DNA from 3 places in the Sphingomonas sp. R86520 genome. Region 3 is predicted to be linked to each of the others. Evidence: riboswitches for the same ligand, from Rfam matches in the RefSeq annotation. Region 3 holds a riboswitch; each other region holds the start of a gene.

Region 1 (3,421 bases), 570 kb from region 3:
GATCGTCATGCGCGGCATAGGCAGGCGCGTCAGGAAGCCGAATGCAACGATCAGTCGCCTCATGTCGTCAAGCCGGTGATCTGGACGGTCCGCACCGCCCCCGGCCAGATCCGCAACGATACCAGCGCCGCATAGGGCAAATCGAACGCCCATAGCTGCTGCCGGTCGAACCCACACAGATGCGCCAGCGCTGCGCGGATCGCGCCGCCGTGCGTCACGACCAACGATGCCGCGGGCGGAATTGCGTCAAGCGCCCGGCTGACCCGATCCTGCAACGCCGACCAGCGCTCCCCCCCGGGTGGTGGCGCCACGTCAGGATCCTCATGAAACCGGGCGAATGCCGACGGATCGACCTCGTCCGGCCGCAATCCATCCCACGCGCCGAAGTTCAGCTCGCGCCACCGCGCATCGGCCGCGACCTCGATCCGACGTGGAGCAGCTACCGCGGCGGCGCATGCACGCGCACGCGCCAGATCGGACGAGAAGATCTGCAAGACATCAAGCGATTCTGCGCGTCCTAGGCAGGCCGCAACCCCCGCCTCGGTGGCCGGATCATCGGTACGCCCCAGCAAAAGCCCTTCGCGCACCGGCGCCCCATGCCGCATGAGATACAGCATGTACGGCGCGCTCACGCCGTCGCCACCCCCGCTTCGGCGAAGGTCGCCATCCCGTCATGGGCGGCCAACGCCGCGCGAACGATCAGGGTTGCGACGGCTGCGCCGCTTCCTTCGCCCAACCGCATGTCGAGCGACAGCAGCGGATCGAGCGCGAGCGACGCCAGCAACCGGCTGTGCCCCGGCTCAGCGGACACATGCCCCGCCAGGCAGTGCGCGAGGATATCCGGGCACGCCGCAGCGATCGGGGCAACCGACGCGCAACAGATGAAGCCGTCCAGCACCACCGGAACGCCCATCAACCGCGCCGCGACGACGGCGCCCGCGATCGCCGCGAGCTCTCGTCCGCCTAGCCGTCGGAGAACCTCGAACGGTGTCCCGATCGCTTCACGGTGCCGAGCCAGTCCCGCTTCGACGACCGCGATCTTGCGTACCATGCCTTCGCTATCGATCCCGGTGCCCGGACCGACCCAATCGCGACCCGATCCACCAAAACTCGCCATGCACAGCGCTGCGGCGGTCGTGGTGTTGCCGATCCCCATCTCCCCCAGCACGACGAGATCAGGCGAGCCGGCTACCGCCGCTGCCCCTAGGTTGATCGCGTCGAGGCAATCTTCCACCGACATCGCCGGTGCATCCGTGAAATCGTCGGTGGGCCGGTCGAGATCGATCGCGACGATCCGTAGATCGAGCCCCGCCGTCGTCGAAAGCGCGTTGATCGCGGCGCCGCCATGCTCGAAATTGCTTACCATCTGCGCCGTAACCGATGCCGGAAACGCACTGACGCCGCGCGCGACGATACCGTGATTGCCCGCGAAGATGAGCGCCCGAGCGTTGTCGATCCGCGGCCGTTCGCGGCCCTGCCATCCGGCCATGAACACCGCAATGTCCTCCAGGCGGCCGAGCGAGCCCGGTGGTTTGGTCAGTTGCCCTTGGCGAGCAATCGCGGCGGATCGCGCGGCTTGATCCGGCTGCGGCAAGCCTTGCAAAGCGGCGAGGAACGCCGTCGGTGTTGCGAACATGGTCATTCCACGACGAACCCTGCTGGCGGCGTGCGTGTGATGAAATGTCCCTTTACGCCCTGGGGCCATTGCTTGAACGGCACCTGTCCGAATGCGCTTTCGCCGTAGAGGCGTGCATAGTCGAGGATTGCTCGTGCGGCATCTTCGGTCGGCTCGAACCGGCCGAGCACGTAGCCAACCTTGGCTGGCGCGCGCAGGTGGATCGTGCAGAAATCCTGGCACGCGAAAAGACACGGCATTTCCTGCACCGCGACATCGGCATAGGCGGGATCGCTGGCCTGCACCGCTTTCAACGCGCCGACGAGACGTGCACCGCCGCGGATACCCTCGCCGTCGTCGCGGGCATCGGATGAGTGGCGGCAGGTGTTGCATGCGACCACCGCGACGCCGTCCTCGACGTGCTTCAACATGCGGATGCTTCGGCGGTTGAGCACGAGACACGATAAATGACAGGCATGTTTTCCCCTTCGGACAGTCGATCCCGCATCGCGCGACGGGCATAGGCACAAGCCTACGGCCCTCGCGAGACGCGAAGCGATGTCGTCGCTCGGGGTATTACCCGTCCGCTCGGCGCACCCTGGCCGGACGAAAGACGACTGCGACAGGCAGGTCTCCTGGCTCGCGAGTCAGCGCCGTTTCGTGCCGCCTTCTCGGGACCTGCATCCCAATGGCGTGTGGCACGGTGGCTCGTCGCTTACAGTTGCAGGGGCAGCCGGGGTTCACCCGTTCCCGTTTTCATCCCCGTCTACGTCGCCGCGTCGAGGGAACCTGTCGCAAGGTCGCGATACGCCCGAGGTACGGGTCACGCAAGACGCCTAGAACTCGACCCCGGCTTGCGCCTTAACGCCCGACCGGAACGGGTGCTTCACCTGCGTCATCTCGGTCACCAGATCCGCAATTTCGACCAAGGCCTCTGGTGCGTTCCGTCCTGTCACCACGACATGCGTCATCTCCGGCTTGGCCGCCAAAGCCGCCAGCACCTCGTCAACCGGTAGATACTCGTAGCGCAGCACGATGTTCAGCTCGTCCGCGATCACCATCGCATAGGACGGATCGGCGATCATCCGCCTGACCTCGTCCCAAGCGTCCCGTGCCACCGCGATGTCCCGCGCCCGGTCCTGCGTGTCCCAGGTAAAGCCCTCCCCCATCGGCTTGAATTCGCACAGGTTCGGAAACGCGTCGAAGACCGCCTTTTCGCCGGTCGTCATCGCGCCCTTCACGAACTGCACGACACCGACCTTGCGCCCATGCCCGATCATCCGCACTGCCATGCCGAACGCGGCGGTGGACTTGCCCTTGCCCTTACCGGTGTGGACGATGACCAAGCCTCTCTCGATCGTCTTGCTCGCGACGATCCGGTCCTGGACCTCCTTGCGTTTGGCGCTCTTGGCATTCTGCTCGTCGTCGGTCCGCATGATCATGTCCTCTCCTGCTCCCGATGGCGGATCGCGCCGCGCGGCGCTAGAGCGTGCGCCATGCTCCGCATCACCGACCTCAAGCTGCCGCTCAATCACGCCGACGAAGCGCTCCCCGCCGCGATCCGCGACCGCCTGCGCATCACGCCGCGCGACCTGATCCGCTACACCGTGGCGCGTCGCGCGCACGATGCCCGTGACAAGATGGACATCCAGCTCGTCTATTCGGTCGACGTCACGCTGAAGAACGAGGACACGGTCCTTCAGCGTTTTCGCAAGGACCGCCACGTCCAGCGTACGCCCGACACCGGCTATCGCTTCGTCATCAAGGGCGGCGCCAGCTATACCGGCCCCCGCCCGGTCGTCGTCG
Region 2 (3,421 bases), 430 kb from region 3:
GGTGTTCGCGGCGGGTATATTCGAGGTCACCATCACGCGCGGCGGCTTCCTTGAAGCTGGCGACGCCGGCGAACAGGCGGCCGTCCACTTCGGGGAGGACGACGTGCATGGCGAGGTCGGCGGGCGACAGGCCTCGCGTCGCGCCCGCCCAAGCTGCACGATCGGAGGTGGCCAGCGCAATCTGGAAGACCGGGACGTTGGCGGCGTCCAGCGGTGTGGTGTCGGTGGCACCGCGGGCGGAAAAGGCGGTGGCGTTGACGATCGCGGCGGGTTTCAAAGCTTCCACCCAGCGGGTTAGCCAGCCGGCTGCGTCTGGGGCTTTCAATGACGGTGCGAACAGGCCGATGACGTCGAAGCCGCGCGCGGTCAGTGCGGCGTGGAGTGCTTCGATCGGGTGTAGGTCGGCGGCAGTGAGATAGGAGCGGTAGAAGACGAGCAGTATGCGCGAACGTCGCGCGTTCATGGCGAAGGCGGCCGGGCACGTCGCGCCGTCGTGAAGCTGCCAGCCACCGACGTCGGCGATCGCGCGGACCCCGGTGACGGGACCGGCGTAGCAGCCAGACGCCAGCGCGAATTGCGCTAGTGCCGCCTGCGCTGCGACCGCGCCACCGGTGTCGCAAAGCTGGGCGAGGCGCCGCAGCGTCGAGAGCGGGATGGTCGAGGCGGCGTCGAGGCGCATGTCTATCCGGCCGTCTGCAGCGAGGACGGCGAGCGCGATGCGGTTCTCCCGCGCGAGGTTTTCGACCTGTTGCAGGCCGTAGCTCCAATAGGAGCGCCCGCCGATCAGCCGGATCAGGATGCCCTTCGCGCCCGCCAGCGTCTGTTCGACATAGGTGTCGACCGAGAGCGGGTGCTGGAGTGCGGTCAGGTTGGCGAGGCGGAGCGAGGGTAAGCGGCTTCCGAGGGCGTCCGCACGTCTCCAGCCTGCGGCGAACGCGCCGAGGTCGCCGTCGGAGAAGGACAGGACGACGAGATCCGCCGGGGATTGGGCGAGGTCCTGTGGGACCGCGCTTTCCTCCAGCCCATGGGTCTCGCGGAAGACGACGTGCATCTTGGGCCTCAGGCGTCCAGCGCGGCCTTGATGCGGGCCTCGTCGATACGGTCGTGCTCGGCGATCACCACGAGCTGCGTGCGGCGCGGCTCGTCGGCACGCCAAAGGCGATCATACTGCGTGCGGACGCGCGCGCCGACTGCTTGGACGAGGAGCCGCATCGGCTTTCCGGTGACCGCGGCATAGCCCTTCACGCGGAGGATGTCGGCGGTGCGAGCGAGCGCTTCGATCTTCGCGGTAAGGTCCGCGGGGTCGGCGATCTCGCCCAGTTCGACGACGACGCTGTCGAAATCGTCATGCTCGTGATCGTCCTCGCCGTCGTGGTGCGAGGGGCGACTGGCGATGTCGTCCTCGGCAGCGGCGTTGAGGCCGAGGATCACGCGCGGATCGATGATGCCGTCGGTCAGGTCGATCACCGGAAGCGGCCTTGCGGACTCGGCGGCGATCACCGCGCGCGCCTTGGCGACCCCCTCGGGGCCGGCGAGATCGACCTTGGTCAGCAGAACGAGGTCGGCGCAGGCGAGCTGGTCCTCGAACACCTCCGAGAGCGGAGTCTCGTGATCGACACTCGGATCGGCGGCGCGCTGGGCGTCCAGTGCCGCGACGTCTGGCGCGAAGCGGCCGGCGGCGACCGCCTCGGCATCGGCGAGCGCGATGACGCCGTCGACGGTGATGCGCGATCGGATCGCGGGCCAGTCGAATGCCTTCAGCAGCGGCTTGGGCAGCGCGAGGCCGGACGTCTCGATCAGGATGTGATCGGGGCGCGGGTCGAGCGCGAGCAATGCCTCGACGGTCGGGATGAAGTCGTCCGCGACCGTGCAGCAGATGCAGCCGTTCGCGAGTTCGATCACGTTCTCGGCCGGGCAATCGGGGATCGCGCAACCCTTGAGGATGTCGCCGTCGATGCCGAGCGTGCCGAATTCGTTGACGACGACGGCGAGGCGGCGGCCGTTCGCGTTGCGGATCAGGTGGCTGATGAGGGTGGTCTTGCCGGCGCCGAGGAAGCCGGTGACGATGGTGACGGGGACCTTGGCCAGATCGGGCGAACGGTCGGACATTCTTATTCTCCTTCGAGCACACGCACGCACGACCTTGCAGCCGCGCCTGTTCGTCGCTCAGACGGAGTACCGTGCCGTGACCACCCCCTGGATCATGGCAAGAGCGACCGTTGCGCTGGCAGGTCTCCTGGCTCGCGGGTCGAAGCTCTTCGCACACCTTCCCAGGATTTCGCCCAGTGGCTGCCCCGTAAAAGGGCGCGTGCGTGTCGCTCACCGCTTACAGTTGCAGGGACAGCCGCGGCATTGGAGGAGCGAACCCTTCCGCACCGCATTCCCATTCAAGCCCCGAAGGGCACCGGCGCGATCTGTGAGGTTCGGTCCAACCGACCCTCGAAGGCGCGACCTAAAGGACTTTGCGACCGGCCGCCAGCTATCCGTGCACGACTTCGATCTCGTCGAAGCGTTTCCAGCGGTAGATCGCGAAGCTCAGCACCCAGCAGAGCACGAACAGGCCTATGATCGCGAAGCCCAGGCCGTTGAAGTTCTCGCCGAGCGCCGCGGCGACGTCCCACACGCCGCCGGACAGGCCGAGCTTCGTGCCGAGCAGCGCCAGCGTCTCGATCCCGCCGATCGCGATCGCGACTATGGCGGAGATCAGCGTGATGGTGATGTTGTAATAGAGTTTGCGGATCGGCTTCACAAACGCCCATTCGTAGGCGCCGAGCATGACGACCCCGTCCGCGGTATCGACCAGCGCCATGCCGGTCGCGAACAGGACCGGGAGCACGAGGACGGTGCCGATCGAGAGGCCGTCGGCGGCTTGGCTCGCGGAAAGCCCGAGGATCGCGACCTCCGTCGCCGTGTCGAAGCCCAGCCCGAACAGGAAGCCGAGCGGTGCCATGTGCCAGCTTCGCGTGACCAGCCGGAACATCGGGCGGAACAGCCGCGCGAGCAGGCCGCGATTGCCGAGCAGCAGGTCGAGGTCTTCCTCGACATAGGTACCGCCGCTGCGAACATGGCCGAAGGTGCGCCAGACCGAGCGCAGGATGATCAGGTTCATCGCCGCGATCGTGAACAGGAACACGGCGGAGACGATAGTGGCGACCACGCCGCCGACCTGTTTGAACGCCTCGAACTGCGACAGTGCGCTGGCGGTGAAGGCGATCGCGACGGCCGCGATCAGGACGATGCCGGAATGGCCGATCGCGAACCAGAAGCCGACTGCGATCGGGCGCTGGCCGTCCTGCATGAGCTTGCGCGTCACGTTGTCGATCGCGGCGATGTGATCCGCGTCGACCGCGTGGCGCAGGCCGAGCCCCCAGGCGAGCAGCGCGGTGCCCAGCATCAGCGGTTGCGCGTGAAATAGCGAAAA
Region 3 (3,421 bases):
CAGAGTCCCGGACGCTGTTGTCATCGAGCAGCGGGTAGGGCCCGAGATGACGGACACGCACGCTGGCCTCCCACGGATCGAGCACCAACGCGATCCCGGCGGATGCGGCGTTCTCGAAGGCGTTGGGAATGCGGTCGCCGGTATCGTAGCGCGACCGGCTCGCCGTGTAGTTGCCATCGATCGCGAGCCACGGCCTGGGACGCCAGAACGCTACCAGTTCATAGCCGCGACGCCTGCTCGCGCCGGTCGGTTCGACCGCGTTGGAATCGCCGATGAACCGCAGTTCGCTGTCCACGTCGAGCCACCAATAGGTCGCAGTCAGCGTGACACCCGACAACTGCCACCGTGCGCCGACTTCACGGCCGCTGCCGCGGACCAGCACCGGCACCGGTGTTTCGACGTTGACCGCGCCGCGCACGTCGTTGGAGTGAAAGCCGCGACCCCAATTGCCGTAGAGTTCCAGCCAGGCAGTCGGTGAATAGGCAATCGATGCCTTCGGCGACAGGATCGTGTCGTCGCCGCTGCCCTCGCCCGCTACGACCGCCGCCGGATCCCGCGCCCGGACGACATAATGATAATAGTCGCCGCGGACTCCACCGATTAGGCGAAGCCCCGCAACCGGTGTCCAGGTCGCTTCGCCATACAGTGCTGCCGACGCTTCCTCGACATGGTAGCGGCCGATTGACGAGAGGAACGATCGCGCGCTGGTGCGATAAACACCGACGCTGCCGATATGGTCATAGCGTTCCTCAGTGCCGAGCGAGACGGCGAGGGTGGGTGCAAGCGTCCAACGCTTTTCGCCGCGCGCCCCGACGATCCAGCGTTTGTCGAACTGACGGATCTGCGCGCTGGTCCCATCCGGTTCGGTGTAGGTTGGATTCGAATACATCGACCAGTCGTAGAACTGGCCATAGAAATTGGCATGCCAATCGGGTTGGCGGACCGCGATGTTGCCTACGAGCCGGGTGGTCTCGCCGCGTGCAGTCGGATCGGGCGAGCAGAACACGTCCTCGCAGAGCGTGGTGCCAATGATCCGCTCGGGTATCTGTTCGGTCGGGCGCCAGGTCGCGCGATAGGCGTTGAACGAGGCCTCGATCTGGCCTGCGCCGGCTGGAGCGATATATTTTGCGAAGCCTGACACGTGTCGCAGGTGCTCGGGTTCTTGCCATGGCCCGTCATAGATCTTCGTCTGCGCGACAAGTGTGAGTTTACCGGCGCCGACACCGTCGATCGTGCCACCGGCGGCGATCCGGCCATAGCCGTAGGAGCCGCCCTCTACCGATAGAAAGGGTCGAGCGAGACCGTCGGTCGTCGTCATGTAAGCCGCGCCTGCCAGTGCGAAGTCACCGCCATCGGCGCGGTAGGGCCCTTTGCGGAAATCCTCACGCGCGACGATCTCGGGAATCAGCCCGTTGAGGTCGAGATAGCCCTGACCGTGGCCATGCGTCCGCAAATTCATCTGCACGCCGTCGATATAGGTCGTGAAGTCCGACCCGTGATCGAGATTGAAGCCGCGCAGAAAATACTGGTTGGCCTTGCCGCTGCCCGAATGCTGCGCGGCGACCATGCCGGGGATCGCTTCCAGCAGTTCGGCGACGCGCAGCAGCGGTCGAACGAGAAGGTCCGCCCCGGCAACCGTGCCCTCGCTTGCTGCGTGTGCGACGCCGATCTTCGCTTCGCCGCGACCGAACACGACGATGTCGATCGGTGACTGTGTCGATGCGCCCTCGGCCTCGTTTGCCTGAGCCCATCCAGGCGTCGTGATGCACATCGCGGCCAGCGCCGCGCATCCGAGCCATCCAGTGCGTGATTTCGATTCTTTCATGTCCGTCCCCCGTGCGCCAAGCAACTTCGGACGGGGGCGTCCGCTACGAACGGTCGGCGCGCGTCGGCAGGCGGACGCAAGCGCCCGCGACACGAACCGATGCGACCCCCGTCGCTCGTTCGTCGCTCAGACGGAAGAACCGTGCCCCGACCATCCCCTGGACCAAAGCAAGAGCGACCAGACGCTGGCAGGTCTCCTGGCTCACGGGTCGTCGCTCGATATACGGCCTTCCCGGATTCCGGCCGATAGGGCGTTGGTCCAGTGGCTGCGCCCTCCTGAGAGGGCGCGATGTACATCTCGCTCGCCGCTTACAGTTGCAGGGACAGCCTCGGCTTCGGGAGAGCGTCTCCCATACCGTGTTCCCTTTTAAGTCCCTTTCGGGACACCAGCGTGATCAATGTCAGACTGGTGATCCCAGCCTGACCTGTGCTGCGTACCTGTGATGATGCCGATCCGCAAGATTGCCGCGAACACATATAAAGATTTCCTTATATGTGTTCGACTTCTGCCAAAAGCTGCGACGCGTGAAGCGTCGCCTCCGCTAACACCTGAATTCGGAAGTTCTCAAAACAACATCTTTTCAAGCCATGCGGCAGGGCGCAGAATGTCCTCTATCTTCAGTCGCTTCCCACAGTGATCAGTCCTTCTGCATCCTTCCGCTCACAGATATGGCAGGAGAGACCATCAGTCTCGGGCGCCACATCGGCGGTATAGCATATCCACCCGAACGACCGTGTTCGCGCGGTTGTAACCCAGCACCGAGCATCCGCTTCTGGTTGAGCGCGTCTGGGGTCTGGGAGCACGGATTCGGGCTTACCAGGTCCCTTCGTTCATCCGCCGCTGCCGTTCGGTCTCCGCCGCGCTGGTGCTGGGGTGAGGATGGTTGATCCGCGGAACCGGCCCGGTCGGTAACCAGCGGGTGACGATCACGCCTTTCGTGCCAACTTGATGGTCGATCAGTCGCAGCGCACCTGACGGCGTGCCGTCGCCGAACAAGCGCTTGCCGGTCCCGAGCATGACGGGAAAGGTCATCAGCACCAGTTCGTCGATCAGTCCGGCAGCGAGCAACGGCGGGTAGAGCGTCGATGAACCCTGGATCAGCAAGTCGGGACCGTCGCTCTCTTTCAGCGCTCTGATGGCGGCAATGCCGTCGATCCGGTGGCTGTTCGCCCAACCGAGCGGCTGATCGCCACCGGTCACGACATATTTTTCTGCCGCCGTCAGCGCTGCACCCATGCCCGCCATCTCGCCGTCGACGAACGGCCAATAGGCTGCGAAGATATCGTAGGTCCGCCGCCCTAGGAGTAGCGCGTAAGGCGGGGTGAAGAGCGCGCCCAAAACCGGATCGATGACATCGTCGCCTATGCCGAACACCCAGCCGCCCTGGTCGAAGTCTCCGGTTGGATCTTCGGTTGGCCCCCCGGGCGCTTGCATCACGCCATCGAGCGATACGAACGCCGCACCGGTCAACTTGCGCATGGATCAAATCCTTTCGATGGACGTCTCACCAACTTCTATTCTCGACGGGAAGGGGTCGCGGGGCAAGAGCGCAATCGTACCTCTGCGGGCGTGAATGAGGGCCAGTATCAGGACACG

What was found. Region 3 has a riboswitch for cobalamin ahead of SJY41_RS06630 (TonB-dependent receptor). Riboswitches for the same ligand answer to the same signal wherever they lie in the genome.
Region 1: linked by a shared signal. The riboswitch ahead of SJY41_RS04230 (DUF1636 domain-containing protein) and the one ahead of SJY41_RS06630 (TonB-dependent receptor) in region 3 are both predicted to bind cobalamin.
Region 2: linked by a shared signal. The riboswitch ahead of cobW (cobalamin biosynthesis protein CobW) and the one ahead of SJY41_RS06630 (TonB-dependent receptor) in region 3 are both predicted to bind cobalamin.

What each region holds. Positions count from the first base shown of each region.
Region 1 is NZ_JAXHBZ010000001.1:874,444-877,864, reverse strand. Features, by position in the region: gene cobS (adenosylcobinamide-GDP ribazoletransferase) at 1-63, opposite strand, end outside; gene SJY41_RS04240 (histidine phosphatase family protein) at 60-617, opposite strand; gene cobT (nicotinate-nucleotide--dimethylbenzimidazole phosphoribosyltransferase) at 629-1,642, opposite strand; gene SJY41_RS04230 (DUF1636 domain-containing protein) at 1,639-2,046, opposite strand; cobalamin riboswitch at 2,223-2,423, opposite strand; gene cobO (cob(I)yrinic acid a,c-diamide adenosyltransferase) at 2,452-3,057, opposite strand; gene SJY41_RS04220 (NAD(P)/FAD-dependent oxidoreductase) at 3,112-3,421, shown strand, end outside.
Region 2 is NZ_JAXHBZ010000001.1:1,011,776-1,015,196, forward strand. Features, by position in the region: gene cobN (cobaltochelatase subunit CobN) at 1-1,051, opposite strand, end outside; gene cobW (cobalamin biosynthesis protein CobW) at 1,060-2,109, opposite strand; cobalamin riboswitch at 2,209-2,424, opposite strand; gene SJY41_RS04865 (HoxN/HupN/NixA family nickel/cobalt transporter) at 2,480-3,421, opposite strand, start outside.
Region 3 is NZ_JAXHBZ010000001.1:1,446,390-1,449,810, reverse strand. Features, by position in the region: gene SJY41_RS06630 (TonB-dependent receptor) at 1-1,825, opposite strand, end outside; cobalamin riboswitch at 1,994-2,230, opposite strand; gene SJY41_RS06625 (dihydrofolate reductase family protein) at 2,639-3,304, opposite strand.